3 regions of the Erwinia sp. INIA01 genome follow, and region 3 is predicted to be linked to each of the others. Evidence: predicted binding sites of a transcription regulator. Region 3 holds the regulator's gene; each other region holds the start of a gene.

Region 1 (3,279 bases), on a different contig from region 3:
GGAGAATCCATTGCCGCCGGTAGTCTGAGCGTGGATCGTCTGGTGCAGCTGGAAGTGGTGTCGAAACCGGGCGAAAGCGCCATCGACCGCATTCTGCATCTGATTGAAGAAGCGGAGGAGCGACGTGCACCGATTGAACGCTTCCTCGATCGCTTCAGCCGTGTCTATACCCCGGTGATTATGGCGCTGGCGCTGGCCGTTGCCGTTATCCCGCCGCTGCTGATGGGCACGGAATGGCAGCCGTGGATCTATAAAGGGTTAACGCTGCTGCTGATCGGCTGCCCGTGTGCGCTGGTGATCTCCACCCCTGCCGCGATTACGTCCGGACTGGCGGCGGCAACCCGCCGCGGTGCGTTAATTAAGGGCGGCGCAGCGCTGGAAAGCCTGGGTAGCGTTCGCACCATCGCCTTTGATAAAACCGGTACGCTCACCGAGGGTAAGCCCCGGGTCACCGCCATTCAGCCGTTTGCACAGCAGGATGAAGCGTGGCTGCTGTCAACGGCAGCGGCGATTGAGCAGGGTTCCTCGCATCCGCTGGCGCAGGCCATTGTCGCTGCCGCCGCAGAGCGCAGGCTAACTTTACCTGCCGCCACGGAACAGCGGGCGCTTGCCGGTAGCGGAGTAGAAGCAATAGTGAGCAATCGCTTACTTTCAATCAGCGCGCCGTCAAAAGTCGATGCAGAACGACTGGCTCAACATCGATCCGCCGTTGAGGCGCTGGAAAGCGCGGGCAATACGGTGGTGATCCTGCACGATACAGAGCAGCTTTATGGCCTGATCGCGCTGCGCGATACCCTGCGTGAAGATGCCAGAAACGCGCTGGCAGAACTAAAAGCAATGGGCATTCAGGGTGTGATGCTGACCGGAGATAATCCACGGGCTGCGGCGGCTATTGCCGGTGAACTGGGCATTGACTACCGCGCCAGCCTGCTGCCGGAAGATAAGGTGGCGGCGGTCAGCGCGCTTAACCAGCAGCAGCCGGTGGCAATGGTTGGCGACGGCATCAACGATGCGCCAGCCATGAAGGCAGCAACGATTGGTATTGCAATGGGCAGCGGCAGCGATGTGGCGCTGGAAACGGCTGACGCGGCGCTGACTCATAACCGGCTTACCGGGCTGGCGGCGATGATTGGCCTGTCGCGTGCCACTCACGCCAATATTCGCCAGAACATTACCATCGCGCTGGGGCTGAAGGCGGTGTTCCTGCTGACCACCCTGCTGGGGATCACCGGGCTGTGGCTGGCGGTGCTGGCGGATTCGGGTGCAACGGCATTAGTGACCGCTAACGCCCTGCGGCTGCTGCGCCGCAGATCGTAACTGTAGCCAGGGCGATAGCTATTCGCCCAGAGCCGTTAATTCAGGGGAGCCGAAAAGGCTCCCTTAAACGCCTTTCTTCAGCAGATAACGATACGGTAGCGCGTCGGTATTCTGTGCCAGCAGCGTATGCTCCATAAATCGGCAGAAACCGGGGATATCGCGCGTAGTCGCCGGGTCGTCAGCAATAATCAACAGCGTTTCGCCCTCCTGCATATGGCGCACGGTTTTACGCACCATCATGACCGGTTCCGGGCAGCGCAGGCCCAACGCATCAAGGGTCTTATCGGGGTTAGCGAAAAGGTCGCTCATGAGATTCTCAACAGTAATGATAACAAACAGCCGCTATTCTACCGCCGGACGGCCGGGGCGCAACAGCGCTATCGGACGATAACGTTTGCGCTAAAATTAACCATTGCAATAGCAGCACAACCGGGTAATATGCCGCAAAATCGCGCAAGCGACTGATGTGCGGCCGTCAATACGGCCAGTGCGTCTTAAATTTAAACTGGGTTCCCTCACCCCATTGATCTTAAAAAGGCTCAATATGATCGCATTTACTTCGCGTCAGCGTACCCACGCGCTGATCTGGCTCAGTCTGTTTCATCTGCTGGTGATCACCTCCAGCAACTATCTGGTCCAGCTGCCGGTTTCCATTTTTGGTCTGCACACCACCTGGGGCGCGTTCAGCTTCCCGTTTATCTTCCTTGCCACCGATCTGACGGTACGAATTTTCGGTGCCCCGCTGGCGCGTCGCATTATCCTGGCGGTGATGATCCCGGCCCTGTTTATCTCCTACCTGATTTCCGCGCTCTATTTTCAGGGGGAATGGCAGGGAGTGGACTCACTGAAAGAGATGAATATCTTTGTAGCCCGCATCGCCTGTGCCAGCTTTATGGCCTACGCGCTGGGTCAGATCCTCGATATTTATGTCTTTAACCGCCTGCGGCAGAAAGCCGCCTGGTGGATGGCACCGGCGGCGGCGATGTTCCTTGGCAATATCAGCGATACGGCAGCCTTCTTCTTCATTGCTTTCTACCAGAGCACCGATCCGTTTATGGCAACCCACTGGGTAGAGATCGCCATGGTGGATTACTGCTTTAAAGTCATGATCTGCATGATTTTCTTCCTGCCTGCCTATGGCCTGCTGCTCAACGCCACGCTGAAGCGATTAGCAGAAAAATCCAATGGTCCACAGGTTAATTTTGGGTAAGCTGGTTACACACAATGTCACGCAAGATAAGTTGCTTTTACACGCTGAATGCTATTGTATAAGTGCCTGATATCTTAAGTGATGACTAACAAAGGGACCCTGATGCGTAACCTACTGAAATATGCCGGAGTAAGTTTACTGGTAGTTGGCCTGGCCGCCTGCGATGGCAAGAGTGACACCGCCGCTGCGGATAAAAATGCCAGCAGCCAGGCAAGTCAGAGCAGCCAGACCGTTTCACTGATGGACGGCAAACTGAGCTTCGCGCTGCCTGCCGGCATGAGTGACAAAAGCGGCAAGCTGGGTACTCAGGCCAATAATATGCACGTTTACGCCGATGAATCAGGCCAGAAAGCGATCATTGTCATCGAAGGCGACAGCAGCAACGATACGCTGGAAGACCTGTCAAAACGCATGATCGAGCAGCAGCGTAGCCGCGCGCCTCAGCTGCAGGTGGTGACCAATAAAGAAATTACCGTTAACGACCAGCAGCTACAGCAGCTGGATACGGTGATCTCCGCTAACAATCAGACCGTCTGGTCTTCGCTGGTGATGGGCAAAGTAGATGGCAAACTGCTGACCATGCAGATCTCCCTGCCGGGAGACGATCAGCAGGCCGCGCAGACCGAAGCGGGAAATATCCTGAAAACGCTTCAGCTGAAGTAATACTGCGCTCACAAAAAAACCTCCCATCTTCGTCATCGGGCTTCAACAGAAGCCCGTTTCAGAAGTGGGAGGTTTTTTTACGTCAGGCG
Region 2 (3,279 bases), on a different contig from region 3:
TGAAATAGCAATAAACTGCTCGGAGGTGGTCTTATACAGGCCGACATAGAAGGTGTCGTCCAGCTCCTCGTAGACCAGCCGATCGCTTTCCTGCGCGGTGCCCAGCGTATGCCGCCAGACCTGGTAAGGTAGCAGCGTCTTCGGATGCTTGCGCACGTAGTAGAGCGTTTGCGAGTCATTCGCCCAGGTCATGCCGGCAGTCACACCTTCCAGCACATCGTCAAAGCTGCGCTCATCCTGCAGGTGGCGGAAATGAATGCTGTAGATGCGGCGAGAGAGAAAATCTTCAGCCAGAGCCAGGATCTGGTTATCACGGGTAATCGCCAGGCTGCCAAGTGCATAAAACTCACTTTCCGCCGCGCGCTGGTTGGCATCGACCAGCGTTTCCCACTGTTCGGGGTTGGCGGTTTCCGCAGGCTGACGGCTGTAAATGGCGTACTCGTTGCCCTCTTCATAGCGGCTCTGGTAGCGATAGCCATTTTTTACGTAGGGAACCGACTGGTCGCGCGGAGGAATGCGATCGATGATCTCCTGCAGCAGTTCCGCCTGCAACGCCTTTTGCGGTTCCAGCAAGCTGTCGCCGTACTCATTTTCTGCTTTGAGCCACGCGATAATTTCCGGATCTTCCCGTTGGTCATCGCGCAGCCAATAATAGTTGTCGCAGCGCGTGTCACCGTGCTGAGTCATCACATGAGGGACTTTCTTTGCTTTAGGTGGTGTCATGATATTTTCACGGTTGCTGTGCCTGCCTGTAAGACTGGCAGCAAGATGCCTGATTGCCAATAGCCGAAGGCACAACCGGTGTAAAATTAGCCACCACCTTTTATGCTACGCCCGGAAATCACACCGCGCGCAGTTTGCTATCGCCTTCTTCTGATTCAAGCTCACCGGCGTTAGCCTCTTCCGGCATTTTACCGGTGCGCAGAATGTGCTGCAGTGCATCTTTGTTTTCTGCCAGATACAGGCCCAGCGCTTCACCCTGCTGCTCATCAAGCGCCAGCGGACTGGTGGTCAGCCATTCAGAAAAAACTTCGGCCATATCGAGCATTTTGTCGTAGGCATCGGCTTCTTTTTTGCTGGCAAACGTCATCTTTTCCTCACCTTTTCTGACGACTACGTATTGAATTTCAACAGCCATAATTTTCTTCTCGCTATACTGTGTTTATATACAGCCTATCACTGAAGCGGATTTGACTCAAGTTTAGCGTTCAGGATGAATACGCAAACGTTTTCGTTTATACTGCGCGCGTTTTTTCCATTCAATCAGGTAGAGATTATGACGACTCTTGGAACCGCGCTGCGCCCACAGGCGACTCGCGTAATGCTGTTAGGATCAGGTGAACTGGGTAAGGAAGTGGCGCTGGAATGCCAGCGTCTTGGCGTGGAAGTGATCGCCGTTGACCGCTACGCCGATGCCCCTGCCATGCACGTTGCCCACCGCAGCCATGTGATCAATATGCTGGACGGTGCCGCGCTGGCTGCCCTGATCGCCCAGGAAAAACCGGACTTCGTCGTGCCGGAAATCGAAGCCATCGCCACCGACATGCTGGTTGAACTGGAAAAACAGGGCCAGCACGTTGTCCCCACCGCGCGTGCGGCAAAGCTGACCATGAACCGCGAAGGCATTCGTCTCCTCGCCGCCGAAGAGTTGTCGTTACCGACCTCCACCTACCGCTTCGCCGACAGCCGCGAAGCCTTCTTTGCCGCCGCCGATGAAATTGGCTTCCCGTGCATCGTTAAGCCGGTAATGAGTTCCTCCGGCAAAGGCCAGAGCTTTATCCGCGAAGCTTCGCAGCTGGAAGCAGCCTGGGAATATGCCCAGCAGGGTGGCCGCGCCGGTGCGGGCCGTGTGATTGTTGAAGGCGTGGTGAAATTCGATTTTGAAATTACGCTGCTGACCATCAGCGCCGTTGACGGCGTTCATTTCTGTGCTCCAATCGGTCACCGTCAGGAAGATGGCGATTACCGTGAGTCCTGGCAGCCGCAGCAGATGAGCGATTTGGCTCTACAGCGCGCGCAGGACATCGCCCGCAAAGTGGTTGAAGCCCTCGGCGGGCGCGGCCTGTTTGGCGTTGAGCTGTTTGTTTGCGGCGATGAAGTGGTGTTCAGCGAGGTTTCCCCCCGCCCGCACGATACCGGGATGGTGACGCTGATTTCTCAGGACGTTTCCGAGTTTGCCCTGCACGTTCGCGCGTTCCTCGGCCTGCCGGTTGGGGGTATTCGTCAGTATGGTCCGTCGGCCTCTGCCGTTATTCTGCCACAGCTGGATAGTGATAACGTTCAGTTTGGCAATTTGCAGGCTGCTGTAGGTGCCGGTTTGCAGGTTCGTCTGTTCGGTAAGCCGGAGATTCGCGGTCAGCGCCGCCTGGGTGTAGCACTGGCGACCGGTACGGATATTGATGACGCGGTACAGCGTGCGGTTGCAGCGGCGGCGAGCGTCAAGGTCAGCGGGTAATTCAACGTTACTTGCGTTGGATGGGACAGTGGTGTTAACGCTGGCTGATAGTCCCCCGCTCTGGCGGCTTGTATTGTCTGGAACAACGGTGCTCGCTCTGGCTGGTGGTTCCCCCGCTCGGGCGGGTCCTCGCGCCACGCTTTGCGTGGTGCCATCACTTCGTTCCTCAGCCTCTCGGACCAGCACAGACGGGCGTCCTGCCCGGCTGTGCTTTTCGGTCGCGTCCATGCGACCGAATCCTGGCTTCCTCTCTACGTTCTGCGCTGCGGATTGCCCGTTCGGGGGAACCACCAGCCCGCTTTTAGATCTGGTGACTTCTGGATGAGAAAACAAATACCTATATCTTAATCTTCTGAGACTGAACCCCGTTATGGCTGTAAAGCTTCTTAGTGCTCTCTTACCAACTCTCCCTGTTGCTTATAAATCATTCGATGTCTGCCCTTCGAAAGCTTGAATCTGCATCCGCTAGCAATCTATCTGGTTCCGTTGGCTCAACAATTGATAACCTGAAGCAGATCGCAAGCTCTATGTAAGAAGGGGGCATCCTCTGCACAAACCGGACAATCCACAGCGCTGAGGTGAAGACAGCGGGACCGGGGACGCTAACAGGACGTTAGCGTCAGGGCTGGCGCGGGCAGGACGCCCGCTCCATACCGGCCCGAAAGTCACGCTGCCGGAGCCGAAGGCATCACGCACAGCATGACGCGAGGACGCCCGACTTGCGCAGAGGATGCGCCCCGAACTCCAATGCCGCGGCTACAGCCACAGCGTTATAGCCAACAATAGGACTTTAATATTCCCCCAAGAAGACCTGGTTTAACCTG
Region 3 (3,279 bases):
CAGCGCCGGTGAAAGCGCAACCAGCGGCATAATGGTGGCGAATACGCGTTTTGCCTGCTCGGCGCTGTAGCGATCGACAACCAGGGCCTGCCAGCTTACGGCGGCGGCACACACACCCACAGCCTGCATGAAACGGAAAAACAGCAGCCATGGGGCGGAATGCACCCACATCATGGCAGCACAGCCGATGGCGAACATTCCCAGCCCCACCAGCAGCACGGGCTTGCGGCCAAGGCGGTCGGACAGTGATCCCCAAATCAGCTGTGCGCAGGCAAAGCCGGCAAGGAAGATGCTCAGGCTGGCGCTGATAACGCCAGAACCGGTGGCAAGATCCTGCTGCATCTCACCAAAAGCGGGCAGGTACATATCGGTAGCAAGGAAACCCAGCATGCTCAGCATGGCCAGATAAACGATAAAGAATTTTGAAGGCATATTTTACTCGTACAGGGCAGTTTTTTATCGCAGGGAGTGTAAAGGGATGCACTTACGCTTGTGAAACGCTAATATTCGTCAGTTCCGTTGAAAAAATTTGCAGGCAAAGCGATGTGGTCAGAACATTCTCTGGAAGTGATTGAAGCCGTTGCCAGAACCGGCAGTTTTACCGCCGCAGCGGCTGAGCTTCACCGCGTGCCTTCTGCGGTGAGCTATACCGTACGCCAGCTGGAGCAGTGGCTGGCCGTCAGCCTGTTTGAGCGCCGCCATCGCGATGTGGTACTGACAGAAGCGGGACGGGTGTTCAGCGAAGAAGGGCGTTTTGTTATCAAAAAAATGCTTGCCACACGACGCCGCTGTCAGCAGGTGGCTAACGGCTGGCGCGGTCAGATTAATATCGCCGTTGACCGCATCGTCAGGCCGCAGCGTACCCGTCAGCTTATCGTCGATTTCTACCGTCACTTCCCCGATATGGAACTGCATATCTTCCCCGAAGTGTTTAACGGCGTATGGGATGCGCTGGCGGATGGCCGCGTTGATGCGGCTATCGGGGCTACGCAGGCGGTGCCGGTGGGCGGGCGCTTCGCCTTTCGCGATATGGGCAGCCTTAACTGGCGCTGTGTCGTGCAGGCGGATCATCCCTTATTGCAACAGACGGGACCGCTTAGCGACGATCTGCTGCGGGAATGGCCATCTCTGACGCTGGAGGACACCTCGCGCGCGTTGCCGAAGCGTAACACCTGGACGCTGGATAATCAGCGGCGGCTGGTGGTCCCGGACTGGGACAGCGCGTTAGACTGCCTGCGCGCCGGACTGTGCGTCGGCATGATCCCGGGGCACTTTGCCCAGGGTTGGATTGCTGAAGGGGGAATTGCGGAACTGACGCTGGCAAACCCGTTCCCGATCAGCCCATGCTGCTTGAGTTGGTCGGAACAGAGTGCATCACCGGCGCTGCGCTGGCTGCTGGATTATGTTGGCGACAGCGATACGCTGAATGCTGAATGGCTGAGTGAACCGTCCGCCTGAGCGAACGGTAAACGAGCAAGGGATTAGCGGCGATAGTCGCGGAACGGACCATCGGCCACGGAGCGGCGTTCAATCAGTGACGGATGAACTTCAATGGTCTGCGGTTCTTCACGCTTGCTGGTGATGCGATCGAGCAGCATATCGAACGCGGTTTCTCCCAGCCGCTCTTTCGGCTGGTGCACCGTGGTCAGCGCCGGTGTGAAATAGCGTGCGTTGCGCACGTTATCATAGCCGATCACTGAAATATCCTGTGGAACGCGCAGGCCCATCTCGTCCGCGGCGCAAATTGCACCCATCGCCATGACGTCGCCGCCGCAGAAGATGGCGGTCGGGCGCTGTTTCTGCCCCAGAATCTGCTGCATGGCCCGATAGCCGGATTCAGGTTCAAAGTCGCCCTGAACCAGCCACTCTTCACGCAGTGTAATCCCGGCTTCGTTCAGCGCCTTGAGGAACCCCGCATGGCGACCGCCGCCGGTGTTACGCTCCAGCTGTCCCGGGATGGCACCGATATCACGATGCCCACGCTCAATCAGATAACGCCCGGCCAGATAGCCGCCTTCAAAGGCGTTATCCAGCACGGTATCGGTGAAATCTCCGCGCGATTCACCCCAGTCCATGACCACCATCGGGATATTGCGGTGGTCTTCCAGCATCGAGATTAATGAATCCGGGTACTCAGAGCACATCACCAGCAGCCCGTCGACGCGCTTCTGCGCCATCATCGACAGATAAGCCTGCTGTTTGTTCAGGTCGTTATGTGCATTCCCAAGGATCAGGGTATAGCCTTTGGCAAAGCAGCGGTTTTCCACGGCTTCAATAATTTCGGCAAAATAGGGCGCTTCGCTGGAGGTGGCGAGCAGGCCGATGGTTTTGGTGTGGTTGACCTTCAGACTGCGTGCCACGGCGCTGGGGGAATAGTGCAATTCCTTAATTGCTGCCCACACCGCTTCACGGGTCTCTTCGGCTACAAAGCGCGTTTTATTAATTACGTGGGAAACCGTGGTTGTAGACACCCCGGCTCGCTTTGCCACATCCTTAATTGTTGCCATTAAACTTATGCTCCTGGTGTTATCGTAACTATTTGATAACAGGTTGGTTAAACGTTTGCCTGGGTGCAGCCTTTTCCCACCAGACCAAAGTGGTTTGGATGCTGTCGCAACGGGTCGGAAAGGGGAAAAAATCGTCCGTAGAGTGACTGCAGAGCTGGCAAAAACCGTTATCCGCTACTGTTGCGCAACGGAAAAGAGGAATTCTAACAAGGCTGCGCAGAGAAAACGAGATTTTTACGGGGAACTGTGGGAAAATCTTTGTGCATACATTTTGCAGGGTTATTAAGGAGAGACGATGAGTACCGATCTGAAATTCTCACTGCTGACCACGGTGGGTGCGCTACTGATGATTATTGCATTTAGCTTTACGGCTATTCTGCACTAAAAAAATCGGGAGGAGCATGGCTCCTCCCGATTAGCAATTCAGCAATCGCTTACCGCGTTGCGCAATCAGCGAATTGTTTTTGGCGTCATCATTCGACGGGCACCAATATAGTGCTCCTGCCAGTAATCATCGCCCAGCGCGCTTACCTGAATGTCTTTGCCGGTTCTCGGTGACTGAATGAATTTTCCACCACCAAGATATACGCCAACGTGATCGGCGGTACCGCGTCCGTTGATGCGGAAGAACACCAGGTCGCCTTTCTCCAGTTTATCGCGTTTGATCGGCGCAGCATCGCGCAGGTGATACATCTCATTTGCCGTACGCGGGATCTTAAACTTCACCAGGTCCTTATAGGCATACCACACCAGTCCGCTACAGTCGAAACCG

What was found. The regulator PurR, encoded in region 3, represses purine synthesis genes. The targets are predictions, from matches to a motif close to CANGCAAACGTTTGCNTG.
Region 1: tusA (sulfurtransferase TusA) is a predicted target of PurR. The motif match lies at 1,701-1,718, and genes of this name have one in related genera.
Region 2: purT (formate-dependent phosphoribosylglycinamide formyltransferase) is a predicted target of PurR. The motif match lies at 1,219-1,236, and genes of this name have one in related genera.

What each region holds. Positions count from the first base shown of each region.
Region 1 is NZ_JAPDNC010000003.1:457,058-460,336, reverse strand. Features, by position in the region: gene OMR58_RS07580 (zinc/cadmium/mercury/lead-transporting ATPase) at 1-1,317, shown strand, start outside; gene tusA (sulfurtransferase TusA) at 1,381-1,626, opposite strand; gene OMR58_RS07570 (7-cyano-7-deazaguanine/7-aminomethyl-7-deazaguanine transporter) at 1,862-2,527, shown strand; gene OMR58_RS07565 (DcrB family lipoprotein) at 2,630-3,190, shown strand.
Region 2 is NZ_JAPDNC010000011.1:7,063-10,341, reverse strand. Features, by position in the region: gene OMR58_RS18795 (S9 family peptidase) at 1-723, opposite strand, end outside; gene OMR58_RS18790 (YebG family protein) at 842-1,138, opposite strand; gene purT (formate-dependent phosphoribosylglycinamide formyltransferase) at 1,277-2,455, shown strand.
Region 3 is NZ_JAPDNC010000020.1:35,431-38,709, forward strand. Features, by position in the region: gene punC (purine nucleoside transporter PunC) at 1-432, opposite strand, end outside; gene punR (DNA-binding transcriptional activator PunR) at 544-1,458, shown strand; gene purR (HTH-type transcriptional repressor PurR) at 1,482-2,507, opposite strand; gene cydH (cytochrome bd-I oxidase subunit CydH) at 2,803-2,892, shown strand; gene OMR58_RS24315 (C40 family peptidase) at 2,958-3,279, opposite strand, start outside.